3 regions of the Citrobacter sp. C1 genome follow, and region 1 is predicted to be linked to each of the others. Evidence: riboswitches for the same ligand, from Rfam matches in the RefSeq annotation. Region 1 holds a riboswitch; each other region holds the start of a gene.
The links. Region 1 has a riboswitch for cobalamin ahead of IB214_RS09590 (cobyrinate a,c-diamide synthase). Riboswitches for the same ligand answer to the same signal wherever they lie in the genome.
Positions count from the first base shown of each region.

Region 1 (5,656 bases):
GACGGGGGGACGCGATATCCCATACTTTATCGTCCCGATTGTGGCACCGATCATCGGTGCGTGCGCCGGGGCAGCAATTTATCGTTACTTTATTGGCAAAAATTTACCGTGTAATACTTGTAAGCTGGAGGAAAATGAGAGCTAGCTTCATGGAAATTGTTTATTTCTGAAATGCAAAAACTGATTTCGTGATCCGGTTTCCTGAACAGCTTAAAAAGTCTCCCCACAATGGGAGACTTTTGTTATGGTCCATTAACACCTTTTATCATTGCGTCTAATAGCGAGATGAAAAGTGAATGTGAATAATGTGTTTTTATTTATAACAATAAATTAACTGAGAGGTTTTATCATGATTTCTGCGAGCGCCCTGAACTCAGAACTCATTAATAAAATCGCACAGGATTTTGCACAGGCCACCAGTCTGGCCGTTGTGGTTGTCAATATTCACGGTGATGAAATTTCTGAACTCTTTAATTTTACCCCTTTCTGCCAGTTGATGCGCCAGCATCCGCAGCACAGCACGCGATGCCGTATGAGCGATCGTTGTGGGGGCCTTGAAGCATCAAAATCAGACCAGCCGTGTATTTATCGCTGTCATGCCGGCCTTACCGATTTTTCTATCCCTTTGGTGATTGCAGGCCACTTGGTTGGTTTTGTTTTATGCGGTCAGGTGCGCTTAAGCAATGACGTAGGCCTGGTTGATATTTTGAGTGTCGATGATCGCTGGCAAGCCGATCCCGAACTGCTCAATGAATTTCGTAATGTTCCGGAAATGGACTATTCTCGCGTCATCGCCTCTGCAGATTTGTTGAAGTTGATTGTTGAAAATTGCCTTAAAAAACAATTGAATTTCGTTGTCATTAAAGACAGTACACAGCAGTCAGAGTCGGTGCGTCCAACCCGTAGCCCGACTCCTCATGACAGTAAAATGAAAAAAGCGTTGCGCTATATCGACGCACATTTGTCGGATGAGCTTCGCCTCGAGGAGGTGGCTTCGCATGTTTATCTCAGTCCGTACTATTTCAGCAAGCTGTTCAAAAAATATCAGGGGATCGGTTTTAATGCCTGGGTAAACCAACAGCGAATGGCAAGTGCTAAAGAGTTGCTTTGTCATAGTGACTGGAGTATTGCCAGTATTGCGCGAAATTTAGGCTTTTCGCAAACCAGTTATTTTTGCAAAGTTTTCCGCCAGACATACCAGGTGACGCCGCAGGCTTTTCGCCAGCAAATTAGTGTTGTTTCGTCCGAAGAGTCAGCATAAATAGCAATATTTTGCTATTGCCGATTTTTGATATCGTATTGTATGTCCGTCATTATAAAATGAAAAATAAGGATAGAAGACAATAAATTGTCATAGCGCAACAAAGTAATAGTGTCTGAAGGATAAACTGCACCAGTTTTTATTTTTGTGATGAGATACAGTGTCTGTGTGAATGACTTTCTTTATTATTAATTGAAGCTTTCATACGGAATGCAAACTTAAGAATAAGCTGAATGACGCCATAACATTGGCTGAATGAGCGTAAAAGATATTTAAATGAATTTTTGTCATGAGGTGTGTTAATTCATCTCATGCCTGGAGCTTAATAGAATTTGCTCCTGAGCTGACAGGTTTACCACGTTTGTGGTAGGGAAGGGGGTGAGAATCCCCCGCAGCCCCCGCTGCTGTGATGCTGACGACCCCGTATAGACCACTGATCGCGAGATTGGGAAGGACGGGTGAGAATGACGCTAAGCCAGAAGACCTGCCTGTCAGTGACTACCAACAACTTCGGTGGGAAGTGGGTTGCTCAGATGCATACAGTCGAAAGACTGGGTATCTCTACACCCCTACCACCCTGAACAGGATCAGGGTATGGCGGCCAATTTTCGCGCGTTTGTTCTTGCAGGTACCGGAAGCGGCTGTGGTAAAACCACGGTAACGCTGGGCTTGTTGAGTCTGCTGAAAAAACGCGGTTTGCGCGTCCAGCCTTGCAAAGTCGGTCCTGATTATCTGGATACCGGCTGGCATACCGCCGTATCTGGCACAGCCTCCCGCAATCTTGATAGCTTCATGCTCCCCACTTCCACGCTGAACGCCTTATTTTGCGAACATATGCAGCATGCGGATATCGCCGTCATCGAAGGCGTTATGGGGTTGTATGACGGTTATGGTACGGACCCCAATTACTGCAGTTCCGCCGCGATGGCGAAGCAGCTGGGCTGTCCGGTCATTTTGCTGGTGGACGGTAAAGCCGTCTCAACGTCAATTGCCGCCACGGTGATGGGATTCCAGCATTTTGATCCAACGCTGAACATTGCTGGCGTGATTGTTAACCGGGTAAACAGCGAAACGCATTACCAGCTACTTAAAGTCGCCATCGAACGCTACTGTTCGATACCGGTATTGGGCTATGTTCCCCGCGTCGATGGCGTGGCGCTCCCTGAGCGTCATCTGGGACTGGTGACCGCGCGGGAATCAATCGTCAATCAGTTGCCGTGGCAGGAATTTGCTACAACGCTTGAGCAAACGTTAGATATCGACGCGCTGCTGGCCTTAAGCCAGTTAGACACCCCACCGGTGGGCGAATGGCCCGCGCTTCCTGCCTCCGATGCCGGAGCTGGACTGACGCTTGCCATTGCTGATGACGAAGCATTCAACTTCTACTATCCGGATAACATTACGCTACTGGCGCGCACGGGCCTCAATATTGTCCGTTTCAGCCCGCTACACGACAGCCGTCTCCCTGATTGCCAGATGATCTGGCTAGGGGGCGGATACCCTGAGCTGCACGCTGCCGGGCTTGCCCAAAATTCCACCATGCTGGCGCAACTGCGTGCGGCTCATCAGCGCGGTGTGGCGATTTACGCGGAGTGCGGTGGTCTGATGTACCTGGGGAGTTCGCTGGAAGACAGCAACGGCGATATCTGGCCGATGGCGGATATTATTCCCGGTCACAGCAAAATGGGCAAACGTCTGACCCGATTTGGCTATTGTGAAGCGCAGGCCGAACAACAAACCTTACTCGCTGCGCCCGGTGACGTGCTGCGCGGACATGAATTTCACTATTCCGATTTTACCCCTCAAACCCAGGCCGTGACGAGCTGTCGCAAAGTTCGCGATGGCGAAACGTTACAGGCGTGGTCTGGCGGTTGGCAGGTTGGCAATGCGTTTGCCAGCTACCTGCACGTTCATTTTGCTCAGCGTCCTGAGATGCTTAATCACTGGCTAGACGCCGCGAGGAGCGTGAAATGACACTGCTCGCGTGGTGTGTCGCCTGGCTGCTTGATTTTATCATTGGCGATCCGCAGAGCTGGCCGCATCCGGTACGTTGGATTGGCAATCTCATTACCGCTGTGCAGCGCCTGGTTCGCCGCTACTGCCATAGCGATGGCATGCTGCGTATCGGTGGCGCAGTGCTGTGGGTTGTGGTGGTCGGCGTGACCTGGGGCGTTTCATGGGGCGTACTGGCGCTGGCGCAATCGCTTCATCCGTGGCTAGGGTGGGGCGTCGAGGTGTGGATGATCTTTACCGTGTTGGCTGGCCGCTGCCTGGCGAATGCCGCACGAGATGTCGAACGTCCACTGCGTGCCAATAATCTCACAGAAAGTCGGGAAAAACTCTCCTGGATTGTGGGGCGTGACACCTCACAATTACAGCCGAAACAGATCAATCGCGCGGTGGTGGAAACCATCGCTGAAAACACCGTGGACGGCATCATTGCACCGCTGTTCTTCCTGTTTCTCGGCGGTGCCCCGTTGGCGATGGCCTACAAAGCGGTGAACACCCTGGACTCCATGGTTGGCTATAAAAATGAAAAGTACCGCGCTATCGGGATGGTCAGTGCACGACTGGATGATGTCGCGAATTTGATTCCTGCCCGACTGGGGTGGCTGTTGCTCGGGTGCGCTGCATTTTTATGCCGTAAAGACGGCTTCGGTGCATTACACATTGGTTGGCGCGATCGCTACAACCACAGCAGTCCAAACTGTGCCTGGTCCGAGGGGGCCGTTGCCGGAGCATTAGGTGTCCGCCTTGGTGGCCCTAACGACTATTTTGGTCTGCGCGTTGAGAAACCGTGGATTGGTGATGCACAACGAGACATTTCAGTAGACGACATTTCCCAAACAATTCGATTGATGTGGGTAGCATCGACCCTGGCCCTGGCGCTATTTATTGCGCTGCGGTGGCTGTTGGTCGGTGTGGCCTGAGGACAAAACAATGCAATACATTCAGCAACCCCAGGCGATTGAAGCCAAAAGTTTCGACATCATTGGCGACATTATTCGTGAAACCCGCCCGGACTATCAGTTTGCCAGCCCATTACATGAGGCCATCATCAAGCGGGTGATCCACACCACCGCTGACTTCGACTGGCTGGACATTTTGTGGTTTTCCGATGATGTACTGGCGCAGTTTTGCGCCGCGTTAAACCGATCAAGCGTGATTTATACCGATACTACGATGGCCCTTTCCGGGATCAACAAAACGTTGCTGGCAAAATTCGGCGGAGAATGCCGCTGTTACATCAGCGACCCGCGTGTGGTGCGCGCCGCAAAAGAACAGGGTATCACTCGTTCGATGGCCGCCGTCGACATTGCGGTTCAGGAAGAGGGCGAAAAGCTGTTTGTCTTTGGCAATGCGCCGACGGCGCTGTTCCGCCTGATGGAACATGATGTTGCCGTGAGCGGCGTGGTCGGTGTGCCGGTAGGGTTTGTCGGCGCGGAGGAGTCAAAAGATGCGCTGACGAAAAGTCATCTGCCTGCCATAGCTGCCCTGGGCCGCAAAGGCGGAAGCAACGTCGCAGCCGCTATCGTCAACGCGATGCTCTACCACATGCAGGGGGCGCGATGAGCGACCAACCCTTTGACGCACCGGTATGGCACAACGGTAAAGCGCTGCGCAAAGGGTACACCACCGGATCGTGTGCGACGGCAGCAGCCAAAGTCGCTGCGTTGATGGTATTGCGTCAGCATTTGATCCATCAAGTATCCATAGTCACCCCGTCCGGGGTCACGCTATGCCTGAACGTTGAGTCGCCGCACATCGAAGGGCAGCAGGCGATTGCCGCTATTCGTAAAGACGGCGGCGATGATGTGGACGCCACCCACGGGATGCTGATTTTTGCTCGTGTGACGCTAGACGACAGCGGCGAAATAGCGCTGCAGGGCGGCGAAGGTGTCGGCACGGTCACCCGCAAAGGAATTGGCCTACCGGTAGGCAGTTCGGCAATCAATCGCACGCCGCGTCAGACTATTGAGTCAGCGGTTCGCGAGGCGATCGGCCCAAATCGTGGGGCACAGATTGAAATTTTTGCCCCGGAAGGTGAAGAGCGGGCGCAGAAAACCTACAACTCGCGTCTGGGTATTCTGGGCGGCATTTCCATTATCGGCACCACCGGCATTGTTACGCCCATGTCGGAAGAGAGCTGGAAGCGTTCATTGTCGCTGGAGTTGGAAATCAAACGTGCGGCGGGACTTGAACACGTGGTGCTGGTGCCGGGTAACCATGGCGAACGTTTTGTCCGAGAACAGATGGGGATTGACACGCAGGTGGTGGTCACCATGAGCAACTTTGTCGGCTACATGATTGAAGAGGCCGTCCGCCTTGGGTTCAAACAAATCGTTCTCGTCGGACATCCGGGCAAGCTCATCAAAATTGCAGCGGGTATTTTCC
Region 1 covers NZ_CP115035.1:1,999,295-2,004,950, forward strand. Annotated here, with positions in the region: gene pduF (propanediol diffusion facilitator PduF) at 1-145, shown strand, start outside; gene pocR (regulatory protein PocR) at 350-1,261, shown strand; cobalamin riboswitch at 1,593-1,768, shown strand; gene IB214_RS09590 (cobyrinate a,c-diamide synthase) at 1,856-3,235, shown strand; gene cbiB (adenosylcobinamide-phosphate synthase CbiB) at 3,232-4,191, shown strand; gene IB214_RS09600 (cobalt-precorrin-8 methylmutase) at 4,202-4,834, shown strand; gene cbiD (cobalt-precorrin-5B (C(1))-methyltransferase CbiD) at 4,831-5,656, shown strand, end outside.

Region 2 (5,656 bases), 170 kb from region 1:
AGGCCGCATTGTGGCTTTTGTGCTTGCGAACAAACTTCACGCTATCGCCCGGCAGGATCGCCAGAAAATCCGGCTCGTAGACCATCGGTCCGCCGGTACCGCGGTTTTTCATCAGCACTTCATACGTTTGTGCGAACACCGTCGAGGTGAACGCGCACAGGCACAGGATGAGTAAACGTTGTTTAATACATTTCATTGCGGTTCCTTGTGATATTTACGCTGGCCGTTGGTAGCGAATAAAACAGCTCGCCTCATCAGCAGCTCGTTCGACAATCGCATCGATGCCAAACCAGTTGTTAAGATTTTCTCGGGTGAAGACAGCTACAGGGCAGCCTTGCATGACCAGTCGTCCCGCTGTCATCACCATGATGCGATCGCAAAACATCGCGGCATGATTCAGATCGTGCAGGGCGGCAATCACGGTCAGTTTTTCGCGTTTAACCAGGTTAAGCAGGCCAATTTGATGCTGGATGTCGAGATGATTGGTTGGCTCATCCATCAGCAATACCTGCGGCTGTTGTGCCAGCGCCCGGGCAATATGCAGGCGCTGGCGTTCGCCGCCGGAGAAGGTATGCCAGCAGCGTTGCTGGACGTTTTGCAGGGAGACTTTCTCCAGCATCGTCTGCACGATATCGTCGTCGGTCCGTGACCACGGCGACAGCAGACTTAACCACGGCGTGCGGCCAAGGGACACGGCCTGGATGGCGGTCAGACGCTCGCTGGTTTCCGCCTGCTGTTCAACCAGGGCGACCTTTTGCGCCAGATGGCGGCGTGAGTAGCGGCGAATATCTTTGCGGTTAAGCGAAACGCTGCCGCTGGAGGGCTTGAGTAAACCGGCCAGCAGGGAAATGAGCGACGTTTTCCCCGAACCGTTGGGGCCGATAATGCCCACAAACTCGCCGGGTGCGACCTGAAAAGAGACATCATTGACGATGGCCTTGCCTTTCACCTCCCAGTGCAGATGCTGAGCGCAGACCACATCGTTGGCGGTATTTACCGCGCGTAGCGGCGTGGTAAAACGTGGGTTAACCGTCATTTGCTCGGGTTCCCTCGGATCAAAATAATCGAAAATGCGGGCGCGCCAACCAGCGCAGTGATCACCCCAATAGGCAGTACTTGCCCTGGTAGTAAGGTGCGTGAAATGACGTCCGCGACAATAAGAAAAATGGCACCAATCAGGGCACTGACGGGCAGTAAGCGGTGGTGCTGATTACCCACCAGTAAACGCGCAGCGTGAGGGATAACCAGTCCAACAAAGCCAATGGCCCCGACAATTGACACCATAATGGCGGTCATCCCCGTCACCGCGGTAATCAGTACGCCGCGAGTGCGTTTAACCGGGATGCCCAGCGAGGCCGCTGACTCTGCGCCAAATGAAAATGCGTCCAGATGGCGGGCGTAGCAAAAGCAGACGATGATGCCGACCAGCGCGGTCGGGATGGCCAGTACCACATCGGGCCAGCGTACGCCGCTCAGATTGCCGAGCAGCCAGAACATAATGCCGCGTGCCTGTTCGGCATTGGCCGAACGGGTAATGATGAGCGAGGTAATGGCATTGAACAGCTGCGAGCTGGCGATCCCGGCGAGAATAATTTGCGTGGTGGCGGACCCGTTTTTACCCCTTGCGGCCACGGCCAGCAGTGCGACAAACAGAAATGCCGTCAGCGCGCCGATAAACGCCCCGAGCGACATGCTGATAATCCCCGCACCCAGCCCGGTCAGCGCGATCAGCACCGCTCCCGTCGATGCCCCGGCCGAGATCCCCAGCAGATAAGGTTCGGCCAGCGCATTACGCAGTAGTGATTGCAGCACCACGCCGGAAACGGCCAGACAGGCACCGCAGCAGGCAGAGACAAGCGCACGGGTCAGGCGGTAGTTCCAGATGATCCCAGCATCCAGCGCGTCTACCGGATATTGGCTGCCAAACAGGTGGTTTGCCAGCGTGTGGGTGACATGCTGCCACGGGATAAACGTCTCACCGATGGAGATCCCCGCCAGCAGCACCCCGCACATCACCACGCTGACCCACAGGCTGTGCAGCAGCGTTCGCTGGGTAAACTGACTCATCGCCCGACGCGTCCTGCGTAATTCGCTCATTGTTGATGGCTTTCCTGAGTGCGAAAGCGCGTGATGCCCGTGCATGACATCACGCGCGACGAGGATTAATGAGTGGCCTGCGGGTGTGCAAGACCGTATTGCACCAGCGCATCGGCGAGTTTTTCCAGCCCGTCAAGGGTTCTGATGCCCGCATTCATGGTCTGGACATCAATCACCGGCAGGTGGTTGTCTTTCACCGCCGGGATAAGACGGGTAACCGGGTCAGACTTGAGGTATTCCATTTTGACTTTCCAGTCATCCGCCGGGAAACGGCGACGGCCCATCTCGCCGAGAACAATCACCGATGGACTGGCTTTGGCAATGGTTTCCCAGCCGACAGTCGGCCACTCTTCCGCGGAATCAATGACATTTTTTACCCCGAGGGTTTGTGCGATCCACGCGGCGGGGCCAAATTTACCGGCAACATACGGATCAAGCTGCAGATCGGCGCTGGAGAACCAGAAGACGGCAGAAACGTTATTCTCCATGCCGGTGATCTTCGTTTTGGCTGCGGCCTCGCGGGCTTTGAGGCTGGCTATCAGCTCATCGCCCTTGTCCTGCACATCGAAGATTTTGGCCAGATCGGCAACTTCCTGGTAGACCATGGCGATATCAAACATGCCTTTACGCACACCATCGCCGCCGTCTTCATTGTCTTTTGCACAATCGGCAGGGGCGGTATAAACCGGAACGTTGAGTTCACTGAATTGTTCATAAGAGGCAACCGTCCCCGCGGGGCCAATCTGCCATTCAAACTGGCTGGCAACCAGGTCTGGTTTTTTGGCGATAATGCCTTCAAAGCTGGGTATGTTTTGCGCGATGACTGCAATCTTGTCATTCGCCGCTTTGTACTGTTCAGGAACCGGGCCAAACCACAGCGATGTGCCTACAACGCGATCGGCCAGACCCAAAGAATAGAGGATTTCAGTGCTGTTCTGACCCACTGTGGTCACGCGCTGCGGGGCTTTATTAAAGGTAATATCTCGACCACAGTTTTTGATAGTCAGCGGATATTGCGTCTTTGCTGCCGTCGCCATATTACTGGTCAGGAAGAGTGCCGCGCCGGTCAGCGCCAGAAGTGAATATTTGCAATAAGCAGAGGTAAAAACAGAATACATTATCATTGTCCCGTTGATGCCAGCGCTTCAGCGTCTGGTCATTATTTATTTCGCGGGACAGGCGCATGACGATAGATGACATTTCATCATGACATTCAGGCAAAATAATATGAAAATAAAACATATTGTTGCCAGTTTGATCAGGAATCAATTTTGTTCATTCGTCAAATAAATCACCCCATGGACCATCCCGTCCACTCAATGTATAAAACCATGACAGTAGGTCTCCTGGCTTACGGTAATCAGAATATCGGCCTTCCCATAAAAATATTTTACAGTGACCTGTAGTGAATCATCACTACACAGAGATATTCAGCATCCGCTTACAGTTGCGGGGGCAGCTATGGCATAAGAGAGAAATCATCCGCACCATATTCCGTTTCAAAAGCATGACTGCGCTTTGAAATACTGTCGGAGCGGACTGTATCGGTATGCTAATATTGCGTCAACCGCTGTAATAAGTAGGTAGTATTTAATTGTCATTTTTAATTCCTTTTAAATCATGTGGTTAATCTTTAATGGTTCATTGTGATGTGCCGAAGATAATAAATATTTGGTAAATTAAATGAGAATTATTTGATGTTGATCAATTAACGATGTGGTGTTGAAAAAGAATAAAATGAATAGTGAGAAATACACGCTTATTAAATAATCTGCGCCACATCACATTTTTCAATGTGTTTTTCCATATGGACAATTTGTTGCTCGCCACCTTCATCAAGGAACACGTTAAAGTGATTGTTGCACCAAAACTGATAGCCGCCGGGTAAAAAATGATGGGTATGCAAGTAGAGCGTTTTATATTGCTGATGCTGACAATATGCTTCTGCCAGTGTCATAAGTTGGCGGCCTATACCTCGACGGCGGTGTTCCTGTTCCACGTAACAGCGGCAAATTTCTGCGGTGTTGGCTAAATCATAGCGCCCGCGCAATGCCATGATTCTGTCATCGTACTGACACACTGCCAGCGTAGCGATAAGTTGCTGGTGTGCATCCCACACGCCGAGCAGTAGATTTCGGGGGTGGTGCAGGTAGTGTGAACGTAAATCTAATATGTCTTCGTCAGGACGTGGAGTGGGCCTGTTAGCCTGAAAATAGAGATTTAAATGACGGATAATAAATGACTGAACGGCGGGAATATCCGACTCGGTAATTTCGCGAAAGGTATACGTAGCATTAGGGTTCATTGTTGTGGGTATTATCAGGAGTAGGGGAAATGATAATAGCAACTCAGCGGGGATTGCAGAAGTGAAGAGTGACCGACAAGCAAAGCCTGCCGGCCATCACTAAACGTTAAATATCAGCCAGTGCGGCGTCACGGTTCGGGAAGAACGCCAGACGGCCGGGGATGGGTTGGATACCCGCACGCGCCATGGTGCGTAGCGGTTGGAACTCCAGATTACTGATACGTAATTCACAGCCTTCCGGCAGTCGTTTAACAAAACGCTGGAAGGCGTCCAGACCACCGGCATCCAGTACCGGGACGGCATCCCACTTCAGTACCACGATGCGCTTGCCTGCAATACGTGTTTCGAGATCGGTAAACAATCCCTCCGCTGCGGCAAAGAACAGCGGGCCAATCACGCGCAGCACCAGCACATCGTCCGGTACGTCTACGTTAACCGGTGCCAGGCGCGTCATGCGCGCAATGCGGCGCATAAACAGCAGCGAGGCAAGGACGATACCGACGCTGATGGCGATTACCATATCGAACAGTACGGTCAGCGACATACACATCAGCATCACGATGATGTCGTCTTTCGGTGCGTGACGCAGCAGATCCACCACTTTATGGGCTTCACTCATGTTCCACGCCACCATCAGCAGCAGGGCCGCCATGGCGGAAAGTGGCAGCCAGGAAAGCCACGGAGCTAATACCAGCAGGGCGAGGATCACCAGAATCGCGTGGATCACCGCAGAAATGGGCGAGGTGGCCCCGGCGCGAACGTTAGCCGCAGAGCGGGCAATTGCGGCGGTGGCGGTGATGCCGCCAAAGAATGGCGCGACGATATTCCCCAGCCCTTGACCCACCAGCTCGCTGTTGGCTTTGTGCTTGGTGCCGGTCATCCCGTCGAGCACCACAGCGCACAGCAGGGATTCAATCGCGCCGAGCATCGCCATCGAGAAGGCAGCCGGTAACAGCGCCCGTAATGAACTCCAGCTTAGCGTAAAGTCCGACCCCGGCATATCCCACGGCAACACCAGCTGTGGCAGCAGTTGCGGGATACCGTTGCCCTGCGAACCATCCGCCAGAATGTAGTGGAACTGAGAACCGATGGTCGCGACATGGCCACCTGTCAGGTTCACGATGCCCATTACCGCACAACCGGCCAGCAGCGCCGGAAGATGACCAGGCAGGCGGATCCCCAGACGCGGCCAGAAAATCAGGATCCCCAGCGTGACCACGCCAATGGCGGCATCACCAAGGTTAATGGTCGGCA
Region 2 covers NZ_CP115035.1:2,167,797-2,173,452, forward strand. Annotated here, with positions in the region: gene IB214_RS10505 (pseudoazurin) at 1-196, opposite strand, end outside; gene IB214_RS10510 (ABC transporter ATP-binding protein) at 215-1,036, opposite strand; gene IB214_RS10515 (iron ABC transporter permease) at 1,033-2,097, opposite strand; gene IB214_RS10520 (ABC transporter substrate-binding protein) at 2,163-3,215, opposite strand; cobalamin riboswitch at 3,416-3,643, opposite strand; gene IB214_RS10525 (GNAT family N-acetyltransferase) at 3,860-4,402, opposite strand; gene dauA (C4-dicarboxylic acid transporter DauA) at 4,509-5,656, opposite strand, start outside.
Region 2: another riboswitch for cobalamin. It lies ahead of IB214_RS10520 (ABC transporter substrate-binding protein); the one in region 1 lies ahead of IB214_RS09590 (cobyrinate a,c-diamide synthase).

Region 3 (5,656 bases), 2.3 Mb from region 1:
GCGAACTTTTCGCGTAACGCAGGGAGTGACACCGTGCTGGCGGTATTGCAGGCGATAACAGCCAGTGAAAGGGGGTAGCGCTGCTGAACGGCAGTCACAATCTCAACAACACGCTCGACAATAAATTCCTCGCTCTTCTCTCCATAAGGAAAGGCAACGTTATCGAAAGCGTATATATAGTGGAGATCCGGCAAGAGGTTGCGGATCTCATTGTAGACCGACAACCCACCGACGCCGGAATCAAACACCAGCACGGTGGGACGTGGATCAGAAAGTGTAGCTGCCAGACAAGGTGTATTCCCGTCCTGCAGTTGGGTAGCCATAAACTGTCTCGTAATCTTTATCGAACAGGTTGGCGATTTTACCACGAACTGTCAGCTGTGAGGTGATCGGATATGACACCGCCAGATCCCACAAACTCACTCCACCCAATTTTACCGGCTGGTTAGTGACATAGTCCTTGTCATATCGTGTTCCCAGATATTGATACGTCAGGCCCCAGTCAAAATCATAGACCTGCCAATCGAGCTGATACTTCACCTGCTGTTTGGAACGGCGGGCCAGCGGCTTGTCCGTAATCGCATTACGCGCATCGACATAGTCATAGCTCAGCGTATGCGCCAGCGGACCCGTATCGAAACTCGCCGTCGCTTCAACGCCTTTAATCCGCACTTTCCCTTCGTTATAGTATTTCAGAGTGTGGGGGTCATAATCGATCATGTTATCGATATCGTTGCGATATCCTGACAAACGCCAGTTTACATCCGCCGTTAACCCTTCAAACGCCCCTTCCCACTGCTTGCTCTCTTCAGGATCAAGGTTTGCATTGCCATACATACCGTACAGCTGCCCCAGATTAGGTGCTTTATAAGAGGTGCCATAAGAAGCAATGAAACGATAGCCGTCAATGAACGCCCATCCGGCGCTGGTTTGCCATGTGCCATGCCGACCAAACTGGGAGTTGTCGTCGCTGCGCGCCGCGCCTTCGAAGGTGAAGTCGCCAAGCTGTTGCAACCCGGTCAGATAAATACCGGTATTACGCTGATCGTAACCGTCCGTAACATACCCGGTGCCTGGCTCTGTGGTTTGCTTTTGCCAGTCGACGCCAGCGCCCACATTGCCATGGCCAACCACGATACTGTTTGACCACTGCACGTTATATTGCTTCATCTCATCCAGGGTTGCCGAGGAGTCGTAGCGACCATAGTCCGGGTCATAGTTGTAGTCTTTGCTATGGCTGTAGCTGGAAACCAGTTGTGATTGGATTTGCTCGCCATTAAAGCGCAGTCCGGCATCCCAGCTTTGGCTATAGAGCTTACGGGTATCGACTAACGGCGTGCCTGGATAGTAGTAAGAATCATAATTGGTGCGGTTATCATAGCCATAGCCGCGCACAAACCCGCTCCAGGTGTCGGAGAAGTTATGTTCCAGTGCGCCGTACAGCGTCTTACTTAAAAAACCATCTTTATCGGGCTGCGCTTGCTCACCAGTGCTACCGTAGGCGACAACGTCAAAACCTTTGGTATAGGCATAATCCCCCATCAGCGTCACGCGCGTATTCTCACCGAGCTGTTGCTGCGTCGAGATGTCGTAATTCTGATAACCATTACTGCCCACACCGGCGGTCAATTCCGTCCCCGGTTTTTCTCGCGTGGTAATGATATTCACCACACCGCCGATCGCATCAGAACCATAAACAGCGGAACGCGGCCCACGAATGTATTCAATACGTTGCACCAGTGATACCGGGAACTGGCTGAGATCGGCGGCACCACTCACCCCAGCTAAATTCAGGCGCACGCCGTCAATCAGCACCAGTACATGACTGGCGTTGGTCCCACGAATAGAAATAGACGAATTTTGTCCCATACCACCGTATTGCGCGATATCGACACCCGGCAGGCGGCGAAGAACGTCATTCACAGAGGTAGATTGCCAGCGATCGATTTCCTGGCGCGTAACAACGGTGATGGGAGCAAGCACTGCACTAAGGGGTTGCTGAAAACGGTTAGCCGTAACGACGAGAGTATCCGGGCTAGCATCCTGCGCCCAACCAGAAAATGCCGCGACGGAAAGTGCCGTCAGCAGCAATGATTTTTTGATCATTGTAAAGCATCCACAATATAAGAAGGATGCCGCAGGTCCCACCGATAGTACGCGATGATGAAAACCAGATGCGACGTTAGCCGGCAGGTCTTCGGGCTTGGAAGGTTATTCAATATAGCGAATAAAAAGAAATGAAGACTTCCCACCCAAAGGCAGTGTCTGCTTACGCTCTCATTTCACCTTTCCTTACCGCTGCGCGTCAGCTCCAGATTTACACTGGATTCCCTTTTAACTCACAGGACCGGAACGCGGATGCTACAGTTTGTTATTACCGACTGTCCAGACTGCGTATCACAATATTAGAAATCATCAATAACTGGACATCTACTGAGCAATCCCTACAATCCCCGCGTACTTTTATTTTTCAGGACGCATCATGACCCCCGAACACCTCCCGACAGAACAGTATGACGCGCAGCTAGCCGATAAAGTGGCTCGTTTACAGAGCTTAATGACGCCATTTACTGATCAGGCTCCGGAAGTGTTTCGCTCGCCGGTCAGTCATTACCGCATGCGCGCTGAATTCCGCCTGTGGCATGACGGTGACGACCTGTATCACATCATGTTTGAAAGCCAGACCAAAAGCCGTATTCGCGTCGACAGCTTTCCGGCAGCCAGCGAACTCATCAACACGCTGATGACAGCCATGATTGACGGCGTTCGTCACAATCACATCCTGCGTCATAAATTGTTCCAGATTGATTACCTCACCACCATGAGCAATCAGGCGGTGGTATCCATGCTGTACCATAAAAAGTTAGATGACGAATGGCGTCAGGAAGCCGAAGCACTGCGGGATGCGCTACGCGCGCAAAACCTGAATGTGCATCTGATTGGCCGGGCGACCAAAACCAAAATCGCGTTGGATCAAGATTACATCGATGAACGTTTGCCGGTTGCGGGTAAAGAGATTATCTACCGCCAGGTTGAGAACAGCTTCACGCAGCCGAATGCCGCCATGAACATTCAGATGCTGGAATGGGCGATTGATGTCACCAAAGATTCGCAGGGCGACCTGCTTGAATTGTACTGTGGCAATGGCAACTTCTCGTTAGCGCTGGCGCAGAACTTCAACCGCGTACTGGCCACTGAAATCGCTAAACCGTCCGTGGCTGCCGCGCAGTACAATATTGCGGCTAACCATATTGATAACGTGCAAATTATTCGTATGGCTGCAGAAGAGTTTACTCAGGCGATGAATGGGGTGCGCGAGTTCAACCGTTTACAGGGCGTCGACCTGAAGAGTTACCAGTGTGAAACCATTTTTGTTGATCCACCGCGCAGCGGCCTGGACAGCGAAACAGAGAAGATGGTGCAGGCGTATCCGCGTATTCTGTACATCTCCTGCAACCCGGAGACACTGTGTAAGAACCTGGAAACGTTGAGCCAGACGCACAATGTGTCACGTCTGGCGCTGTTCGATCAGTTCCCGTACACGCACCACATGGAGTGCGGAGTATTACTGACCGCGAAGTGATTTTTTTGTAGGCCGGGAAAGCAAAGATACCCCCGGCCTACAAATACTATTCCGCAATTTCTTGCTTACGGTTACGCACCTTAAAGCCGATCCAGAACACCAGAATCACTGACAGGACCGCTGGGAAGAAGTTCGAGCCGATATCCGGGTATTCCGCGCGCACCACGGTGCTGTACAACAGAACGCCAAGAATAAAACAGGCCGCAGCCAGACCCGGCAGCCCCACAGGCATTGTGCGATTCTGGTAACGTTGATGCAGGCAGTAAACCGTCAGCACCAGCGAAATAATCGGGAATACAGAGAATGGCACAATGGAGCTAAACAGCGCCGCAAATGTACCATTGATCGATAAGCCAGCAACCAGCGCCAGCAGCAGCGTACCTTTATCTTGACCTGACTGTTTCATTGCTCGTCCTTCTCGTTACTCGGAGTGATGCGTCATCTTCTCTTGTTCACGGCGATACCAGTAAAATGCGCCTTTGGCGATCATGCGCAGTTGCAATACCAGCCGCTCTTCCAGTTGTCGACGCTGTTCGGCGCCAACATCCAGCGCTTCTGCCCCCGCACTGAAAACAATCGTCACCATGGCTTCGGCTTGTGCTTCAGTAAACGCACGAGGCATATGGTTTTCGAGTTCCAGATAGTCCGCAAGTTCCGCAATGAAATGCTGAATTTCGCGAGCCACGGCGGCACGAAACGCCGCGGAGGTACCAGACCGCTCGCGCAATAATAAACGGAAGGCGTTGGGATTGTTGCCGATGAACTCCATAAATGTTGAGACCGAGGTGCGGATCACACTGCCGCCCTTGGCGATACGCTGACGCGCCTGGCGCATCAACTGGCGTAGCATCAGGCCGCTCTCATCCACCATCGTCAGGCCGAGCTCATCCACATCGCGAAAATGGCGATAAAATGAGGTTGGCGCAATGCCCGCTTCACGAGCAACTTCACGTAAACTGAGGCTGGCAAAACTGCGCTCTGCACTCAATTGACTAAATGCGGCCTCAACCAGCGAACGCCGGGTTTTTTCTTTTTGTTGCGCTCTAACGCCCATCACGATGTCTGAATCCTTCCTTATACCTTGCTGGCACTATACCAGAGATTAGGCGGTTGGCATGGCTTTGTGAATGATTGTTTACGCGCAGTTTGTGCTTCGACTTCGCAAAAAAGCACAACGATAATTGGGTTATCCCGACAACGATGTTACTATTCTGTTGCTTTTATGTATAAGAACAGGTAAGCCTGACCATGTCACATTCCTACGATTACGATGCAATAGTAATAGGTTCCGGCCCCGGCGGCGAAGGCGCTGCAATGGGTCTGGTTAAGCAAGGCGCGCGCGTCGCCGTTATTGAGCGCTATCATAACGTCGGCGGTGGTTGTACCCACTGGGGCACCATCCCATCTAAAGCACTCCGCCACGCCGTCAGCCGTATCATTGAATTCAATCAGAACCCACTCTACAGCGACCATTCCCGGCTTCTTCGCTCTTCTTTTGCCGATATTCTTAACCATGCCGATAACGTCATTAATCAGCAAACGCGTATGCGGCAAGGATTTTACGAGCGAAACCACTGTGAAATTTTGCAGGGGAATGCCCGTTTTGTTGACGAACACACCCTCGCTCTGGAGTGCCATGACGGTACGGTGGAAACGCTCACGGCAGATAAATTTGTTATTGCCTGCGGTTCGCGTCCCTACCACCCAAATGATGTCGATTTTTCTCATCCGCGCGTTTACGACAGTGATTCTATACTCAGCCTGCACCATGAACCTCGCCACGTTCTGATCTATGGCGCGGGCGTCATTGGCTGTGAATATGCGTCGATCTTCCGGGGAATGGACGTCAAAGTTGATTTGATCAATACCCGTGACCGTCTGCTGGCGTTTCTTGATCAGGAGATGTCCGACTCGCTGTCTTATCACTTCTGGAACAGCGGCGTGGTGATTCGCCATAACGAAGAATACGAGAAAATTGAAGGCTGCGATGATGGCGTCATCATGCACCTGAAATCCGGAAAGAAACTAAAAGCCGACTGCCTGCTGTACGCCAACGGTCGTACCGGTAACACC
Region 3 covers NZ_CP115035.1:4,775,846-4,781,501, forward strand. Annotated here, with positions in the region: gene murI (glutamate racemase) at 1-323, opposite strand, end outside; gene btuB (TonB-dependent vitamin B12 receptor BtuB) at 268-2,106, opposite strand; cobalamin riboswitch at 2,171-2,367, opposite strand; gene trmA (tRNA (uridine(54)-C5)-methyltransferase TrmA) at 2,483-3,583, shown strand; gene IB214_RS22855 (YijD family membrane protein) at 3,630-3,989, opposite strand; gene fabR (HTH-type transcriptional repressor FabR) at 4,005-4,640, opposite strand; gene sthA (Si-specific NAD(P)(+) transhydrogenase) at 4,832-5,656, shown strand, end outside.
Region 3: another riboswitch for cobalamin. It lies ahead of btuB (TonB-dependent vitamin B12 receptor BtuB); the one in region 1 lies ahead of IB214_RS09590 (cobyrinate a,c-diamide synthase).